2 regions of the Pseudoalteromonas sp. SR43-5 genome follow, and region 2 is predicted to be linked to the other one. Evidence: predicted binding sites of a transcription regulator. Region 2 holds the regulator's gene; the other holds the start of a gene.
What was found. Region 2 encodes sigma-54, which starts transcription at its own class of promoters, with help from an activator protein. Its sites were predicted from a motif close to GTTGGCACGNNNNTNGNNT; they were not measured.
Positions count from the first base shown of each region.

Region 1: a site for sigma-54 is predicted at 2,436-2,454, ahead of H5090_RS07340 (hemerythrin domain-containing protein). Genes of this name have one in related genera too.

Region 1 is NZ_JACJEA010000009.1:100,216-104,416, reverse strand. Features, by position in the region: gene H5090_RS07360 (GGDEF domain-containing protein) at 1-1,309, shown strand, start outside; gene H5090_RS07355 (DUF6500 family protein) at 1,346-1,564, opposite strand; gene H5090_RS07350 (hypothetical protein) at 1,594-1,848, opposite strand; gene H5090_RS07345 (hypothetical protein) at 1,908-2,162, opposite strand; gene H5090_RS07340 (hemerythrin domain-containing protein) at 2,494-2,919, shown strand; gene H5090_RS07335 (hypothetical protein) at 3,014-3,427, opposite strand; gene H5090_RS07330 (TonB-dependent siderophore receptor) at 3,846-4,201, shown strand, end outside.
Region 2 is NZ_JACJEA010000001.1:111,210-115,410, reverse strand. Features, by position in the region: gene rapZ (RNase adapter RapZ) at 1-491, opposite strand, end outside; gene ptsN (PTS IIA-like nitrogen regulatory protein PtsN) at 510-962, opposite strand; gene hpf (ribosome hibernation promoting factor) at 967-1,254, opposite strand; gene H5090_RS00560 (RNA polymerase factor sigma-54) at 1,281-2,780, opposite strand; gene lptB (LPS export ABC transporter ATP-binding protein) at 2,850-3,575, opposite strand; gene lptA (lipopolysaccharide transport periplasmic protein LptA) at 3,572-4,117, opposite strand; gene lptC (LPS export ABC transporter periplasmic protein LptC) at 4,107-4,201, opposite strand, start outside.

The sequences.
Region 1 (4,201 bases), on a different contig from region 2:
ATCTCAGGGATACTTTTTTAGAAAAATAGCCGATGCATATAATTATCTAAACGAAAAAGACAAAGCCGTATATTATGCAAAAAAAGCGGTTGCGGCATATGAGCAAACACAAGATGGGCTTTTTACCTCAAAAGCATATTGGAGTTTAGGCAATGTATTGCTGGAGATAAAAAAACCTAAAGATGCCTTAATATACCTAGACAAAGCATTGCTCTATTTCAAAAAAGTTAATATGCAAAAAGGCTTAACCTTTGCTCAGTACTCAATTGCTAGCATTGAGTACTTACAAGCAAACTACGATAAAGCTTTAACTTTAACTAAAGAGAACATTGAGCTTGCTCGTTCTGCAGGTGTACACGACATGCAACTCGCATCGCTCATTTTGTTAGCTGACATATATATAAAACTAGATTTACTTGATCAAGCAAATGAAGCAAACGATGAGGTATTTTTAAACTTAGATAAATTCAGCCGCAGTATTTATAAAGCCGATTTTTTAAGTAAACGCTATGAGCTAAAGCGACGCCTCAACTACACTGACGAGGCTTTTGAAGCAATTGAACAAAAGCTTCTTTATACAAAAAAACACTACGAAGCTACCAGTGAAAGTAATATAAAAACACTACAGGTACAGTTTGAAGTAAAAGAAAAAGAAGAAAAAATACAGCAACTAGAGTACGCAAAAGACATTAGTGAACTACAAGCTAAAGAAGAGTACCAACAAAAAATAATTTGGCGACTTAGCGCTGCTATAGCGTTTATTTTAGTGATTGCTTCATTATTTTTATTTTATCGGCAAGCTCGACAACGTCAAAAATATCACGATATTTCATTAACAGATTATCTAACAAATAGCCCTAATCGCAGAGGAATAATGCGCGCCGCAGAAGCAAAGCTTGATGAAGGTAAAATGACGATAGCAATTGTTGACTTAGACTACTTTAAAAAAGTTAACGACCAATTTGGTCACGATGTTGGAGATTTAGTTCTTATTTCCTTTGTAAAGGCTGCAAAAGAAACACTAAGTGGTGATCATCAGTTTGGCCGCTACGGCGGCGAAGAATGGTTGTTTGCACTAAATTCGGTTGACGAACTAGCTATTCGAGATATCTTTGACCAGCTCGCCACTAGATTTACCGAGCATTGTAGTAATATAAAAGACCTTCCTAGTGATACAAAAATCACTTTTAGTGTGGGAGCCTCTGTAAGTAGCCCTTTAAAAAGCACACTAGATGTTCTTATTAAGCATGCAGATAAATTACTTTATAAAGCAAAAGAAAACGGAAGAAACCAAGTCGTGGTTGATTAAATAAACACAGCTAAAAGTATTGGCTCATTTACTTGACTAAAGTCCGTCTAAAACCATTTGTTTAATTTTATGTGCTTTTACAAAATGATCTAATTTATGGGTGTGTATCCACCAAGTAGCAGCATCCATAAGTAGCTCTGGATCGTCGTTTTTATTGGCAAAAAATGCATAAAAAGAAAGCCCTACATTTTCGCCTTTAACTGCTATTTTTTTATCGCACACGGTAATTATTTTTGCTCTTAGTTCTTCCCTCATACATACCTTATTTAATTATATTTTTACTATTAAAATACGCCATTTAAAAAGCTAACGATTAGCTGTAAAAGGCTTCTATCAACCAAGCCATGATTCTCAAGCTCTTTATTAGGCGTATTTACTTTTGCAGCTTTGCATTCATTATCTAGTGTCTCATTTTTACGTGTATCGGTTTCGTATGCAATATCTGCTTGTTCCATACATTTTGCCGAGCCTGCGTAAGGCTGCGCCGCACAAGCGCTTAGTAATAAAAAAAGTGGAATTGCTATCAATAATTGCTTCATAACTAATCCTATTTTTACGCAACTTATTTACTTTAAATTACAGTTGCAAGTTAGCCTATTTACTTTTCTACCACCATTACAAAAAATTCAAAAAAGAACGTACCGATGGCATCAAAAAAAGTGTTATTTTTTTCATCCTTTTTAATTTGTGCGCTAATGCATTGATTGTAAACCTGTGAGCTTGTTTGAGCGCCATTTCGATCAACCATTTCAGCCTCTTCAATGCATAAGTTAGGGTCAGAACGCGGGGCTGTACTACATGCACTCAGTAAAGCGCACAGCAATAATGCGGCGACGGGGCTTTTTATGTTCATCCTTAAACTATCCTATTAAGTTAACGTGCTACCTGCATTTATGTGTGAGAGTAATATATAGGTTGTACCCAAATAACACTGACACTTTATCACTGCAATAAAATAAACAACCAGTAAATATTTGTAAGGTTCTGTAGGAATTTATACTCACTTTTATAATTGAACTGCGCGAAAGCCTGAAATTATTGCATTCATATCACTGTAAAATTTACAGTGATCGCAGCCAAAGAATAAAAAGTTAAATTAAATTTATTAAAATACAATAACTTAATATTTGGCATTTAGTTTGCTAGTTAATGATATAAGCAAATAAATTGTAAAAGGACTAGTTATGAATATTTTTGAAGCACTACGTCATGACCATGACAAACAACGAGAATTGGTAGATGCGCTTATTCAAACACACGGCGACACAGAGCAGCGCCACACGCTAATGGATGAGCTAAAAACAGAATTAGAAAATCACGCAAAATTTGAAGAACGTTACTTTTATAACCCACTTATGTTTGATGACTTAACTCATGAAAAAGCGCGCCACAGCGTAGCTGAACATCACGAAATTGATGAATTAATTGAACAACTTGAAGATACCGAAATGAGCTCGTCTGCATGGTTAGTTGCAGCTAAAAAGCTACACCATTTGGTACATCATCATTTAAGTGAAGAAGAACACGAAGTGTTTCAATTAGCGGGTAAAGCACTTACCGAAGGGCAAAAAGAGAGCCTTGCTGAGCAATACAACGACGCAATGCATTAGTTGCATAACATGCAAACCGACTTCCACACACTCCCTGTGTACTTATTGGTTATAAGCCTTATGGCTTATAACCAATTTTTTTGCATGTACTTTATTACTTTACAGTAAATTTCACGTCTTGGTCGCGTAATAAGTAAAGTGCAAAACACGCAGCCCACATTGGCCATGCAGTAAAGAATAATAAGTTATTAAAGCCATCTATGTACTGGTTGTAAGAAGAAAGCGTAGATAAGCCATGCATTACAAAAATGATACCGTACGTTATACGCTTTTTAATACCTGCTAAAAATGCTAAAACAAGCACTAACTGCACCGCACCAATAATGTAAGCCACTATATCTGTAGAGCCACTAATACCGTAAAAATGTTCAAAAATACGTGCGCTATGCCCAGGATTAACAAACTTATCGAATGTCCACATAACCATTACAATAAACACGCCTAAACGCAAAGATAAAAGTGACCACTGCAAACGGTTTTGCACATCAGAATTCATTGAACCTGTCATAAAATTTCCTTAAATGAATATTAATAAACGTAGAAGTAACCTAGACCGTATAAGTTGTTTTTTATTTCAAAAATTTTTAATTAAATTCATTAGTTAAGCCATGCAGTACTAAAAGTGAAGCTTATTTAAGTAATTTAAAAAATGCTGCATAAAAGTTAACTCTTTTAAAATGTTAGCAGGTTGAAAGTAGTCTATAATTAAAAATTCTATTAAAAGCATATATTTACATTCACTCTAGTACAATCGCTGTATTAATATTTTATCAACTAATAAAACAATACTACTTAATTACCATCTTTATAATGCATCTGTTTTGTTATGTTCTAAAAAACAAAAAGAATCAAAATTTTACTGAAAGTTATTTTTAATCCTTTCGGTCTTTATCGCCAACAACATTTTAACCGTAGAGAGAAAACGTTTGAAACACGCATATTTAGCACTTTCCCTAGCCACCATATTAAATACACCACTTAATGCTTTTGCAGCCGAAGAATCAAAAACAGCAAAAGAAGGCGCAATTGAGCGTATTGAGGTGGCAGGCCAAGTTATTAGATCTCAAGGTCTTTCGGTTAAAAATGCCACTGTAGACGGCCCTTTTGGCGACAACTTAGCTCTACGAGATATAGCCCGATCAGTAACACCAATTTCAAGCGAGTTAATAGAACAACTCAATATTACGACTTTACAAGACGTACTTGCAGTAAGCCCTAATACCTATTCAGCCAGTGGTTTTGGGGCACCAAGTTTACCTACTATTCGTGGGCAACTAGGTGA
Region 2 (4,201 bases):
AATGTGACAATCAGTTGCTTATCTTTTTTACCTAAAATCTTTTCACGAATAGATTCAGCGAGTTGATGAACACTTAAATCAGTCGTATCTATCATAAAGTCGGCGCGAGTGGTTAATACATCAAGTAATTCTTTTTCTTTTTTGATGGCTAAATCAAGAGGCAACGAGTCTATTGATAGTGGGTGTAATCTGCGTGTTTCAGAAAAGCGTTTGATCAATGTCTGATCGTCACTATCTAAATAAAATAACGTAGGGTTTGCAAAGCCTGGTAAGTATTCAAGAATATCGTTAAATTCATCTTGTTCTTTAGGTATGTTGCGCACATCTATGCTAACAGCAATTTTATCGTAGCTATCAGACACACTGCGAACTAATGAAGGTAGTAGGTTTACTGGAATATTATCTACGCAATAATAACCTAAATCTTCTACAACGCGCAAAGCAACCGACTTTCCAGAACCAGAACGGCCGCTTATGATAATTAACTCCATTTAACACCCTTTATAAAACTATGATTGATCGACAATAACTTGGTAAAGCTCAGTATCAGATTTTGCACTGCGTAACTGTTTACAAAAATCTTTGTTGTTTAGTTTATCAGCAATGGTTGCTAGAGTCTTTAAGTGCTGCTGGTTATCGCCATCTGGTACGATGAGTGCGACAAAAATATCAACAGGGCGATTATCGATTGCATCAAAGTTTATTGGAGTTTCGCTAACGAGCACTAAAGCCAAAGGCTCTTCTGCACCGCTCATTCTTCCATGAGGAATAGCAATGCCACGTCCTATACCTGTACTACCTAATTTCTCTCTGCTCATTAAAGCATTAAGAATATCTTGTTGCGGTAAATACGGAAGTTTGTCGTGAGCAAGTTCGCTAATGAACTCTAAAATTCTTTTTTTGCTATTAAAAAGGACCGCAGCTTTGCTGCAGTCCTGGCATATAAGTGAACTTAATTTCATCATATTAGTGTCGAGCAAGCTTCTCTTTGTGTTTGATTACTTGGCGATCGAGCTTGTCGATCAACGAGTCAATAGCGGCATACATATCTTGATGTTCTGTAGAGGCAAATAGCTCAGCACCGCTTACGTGTATTGTGGCTTCTGCTTTTTGATTTAATTTTTCTACATCGAGAATGACATGAACATTATTAATATGATCAGAGTGTCTTTCAAGCTTCGCAAATTTAGTATTAATATAGTCTCTTAGTGAATCGGTTAATTCTACGTGACGACCAGTTAAGTTTAGTTGCATAAGCATTACCCTCTTAGTTTAGCGTCTTAAATCAGACTTTTACGCTGATTTGACGGTGGAATAGCAAGAGATTCGCGGTATTTTGCGATTGTACGTCTCGCTACTTTAATTCCTTGCTCAGCCAATATATCCGCTATTTTGCTATCACTCAATGGTTTTGCTGAGTTTTCTGCTGCGATTAATTTTCGGATAAGCGCACGTATTGCTGTAGATGAACATTCACCACCGTTTTCAGTACTTACATGGCTTGAGAAAAAATATTTAAGCTCAAATATACCACGGGGTGTATGCATGTACTTTTGAGTAGTTACGCGAGAAATTGTCGATTCGTGCATTTCTACCATTTCAGCAACATCATTTAAAACCATTGGTTTCATGGCTTCAGGGCCATGTTCAAAAAAGCCTTGTTGTTGCTTAACAATACAATTAGTAACTTTTAATAGCGTGTCGTTTCTACTTTCTAAGCTTTTAATAAACCATTTAGCTTCTTGTAAATGTGAGCGAATAAACTGGCTGTCGCCACTTGATTTTACAGTGCGAGACATTGCTGCGTATTGGCTATTAACACGAATTTTAGGCATGCTATCTGGGTTTAATTCGACAACCCAGCGGCCTTTAATTTTTTTAACTGACACATCAGGAATAACATACTCAGATTCTTCCCTTACAATAGTATCTGCAGGTTTTGGGTTGAGAGTATGTATTAGTGTCATTACTTCTTTAAGCTCTTCTTCTTTGAGCTTAGTTTTTTTCATTAATGTACGATAGTCGCGAGCTGCTAATAGATCAATATGCTCGGTTAAAATCATTTTCGTTTCATTAATATAAGGTGTTTCTTTATCAAATTGATTAAGCTGAATACACAAACACTCTTGTAAACTACGTGCAGCAATACCAACAGGATCAAACAGTTGGATGCGTTTTAATACCGCTTCAATTTCATCAAGTTCGACTTCGTTATCATCTTCGTTTTCTTGATTAAAGCTTTCTAAAATCTCTTCGCAGCTTAGTGTTAAAATACCTGAATCATCGACAGCTTCTACAATAGCAATAGCAATAGCTTCGTCTGTAGGGCTAAATGGCGTTAGTTGTAATTGCCACATTAAATACTCATGGAGCGTTTCAGTAGAGGCGCCTTGGTATATTGATTCGTCTTCAGGCATTGGACCTGATGAGGCTGCAGGAGCGGCACTCATGTACTCATCCCAACTGACATCCATAGCCATGTCGTCACTTAGCGTGTCTTTTGCAAGTGCTTCACCAGTATCTTGTTCGTATTCGCTCGGAGCATCATCAGCAGATGCGCTAACAGTTATGTCATCGGTATCAGCTTTTTGCTCGTTTTTACCAGCAGCGTCTTCGGAATAGTCTGCCTCTTCAACCTCTAATAGTGGATTACTGTCGAGAGCTTCTTGTATTTCTTGCTGGAGATCCAATGTACTGAGTTGCAACAAACGAATAGCTTGTTGCAACTGTGGAGTCATTGTAAGTTGCTGGCCCATGCGCAGCTGTAGTGATTGCCTCATGTATCTCTAACAATCCTTTTATGTTGTTATAATTAATACTAGCAGATGCTTAAAGACATGGCGTAAATGTTACAGCCTAAATTGCTCGCCTAAGTAAACATCGCGTACTGTTTTATCATTTAATACGTGTTCTGGAGTACCTGATGCAATCAGCTCCCCATGAGAAACAATGTAGGCTTTTTCACAAACATCAAGGGTCTCTCTTACGTTATGGTCGGTAATTAATACACCAATCCCACGATTTTTAAGATGTTCTATTATTTTCTTTATATCTAATACCGAAATAGGGTCAACACCGGCAAACGGTTCATCCAGTAATATAAATTTAGGATCTGCTGCCAGCGCTCGTGCTATTTCTACACGACGACGTTCTCCCCCCGATAATGCCATACCTTGGCTATCACGAATGTGTTGTATGCTAAATTCATCTAATAAGTTATTGAGCGTGTCTTCTCTGGCTTGTTTATTTAGTTCTTTGCGCGTTTCTAAAATGGCCATTAAGTTTTGATAAACAGTCAGCTTTCTAAAAATCGATGACTCTTGTGGTAAGTAGCCTATGCCTAATCTAGCACGACTATGCATAGGTAAAAGAGTAATATCGTTATCATCAATAGATATTTTACCTTTGTCGCTAGGAACAAGCCCTACAATCATATAAAAAGTCGTTGTTTTACCAGCACCGTTAGGGCCAAGTAAGCCAACTATACTGCCAGCTTGTACTTCAAGGCCGACGTTTTTTACAACTTCACGACCTTTATAGCTTTTTGCTAATAGTTCTGCTTTTAATGTGCTCATGGTTGACCTTTATCGCCTTTTTTACTTTTTTTAGTTTCGATCGGTACTAAAATTGTGTGAACGCGGTCAGTTGAGTTTTCATCTTTTTCGGCACTGATGAGCTGCTGCTCTATGTCGTAGGTAATACTTTTAGCATTTATTTTTTGTCCGGCTTGCGAAACTTGTGCATTACCAACAAGCGTTAAAAAACGCTTAGATACATCATAACGTACTTCGTCAGCACTGGCGCTCATAGTCGTGCCGTCTGATTGCTTTTCTTCAAAGTGCGCAGGGCTACCTGTGGCAATTAATAATTGTTTATTATCACCAAGTTCATCACGTTTGTGTACTTCGAGGCGATCGGCTGTAATGCGGCGATTACCGTGAATAATCTCAACGTTTTTCTCAAAAATACCCACATTAGCTTTCAATTGACCTTCTTGCTTGTCGGCACTTATTGAAATTTGATTGGCAGCAGGTTGCGTGTTTTGCTCTGCAGCACTACTATTAAACGCTAGTATAAGTGTAGGAATTATAAGTGATTTTAATATTTTATTGGTCATAATATATGGTTCGCGTATGGTTAATTAGTTTTATCACTTCGGTTTTCAAGTCGGCTTCTAGGCCTTTACCGGTGATTTTTAAAT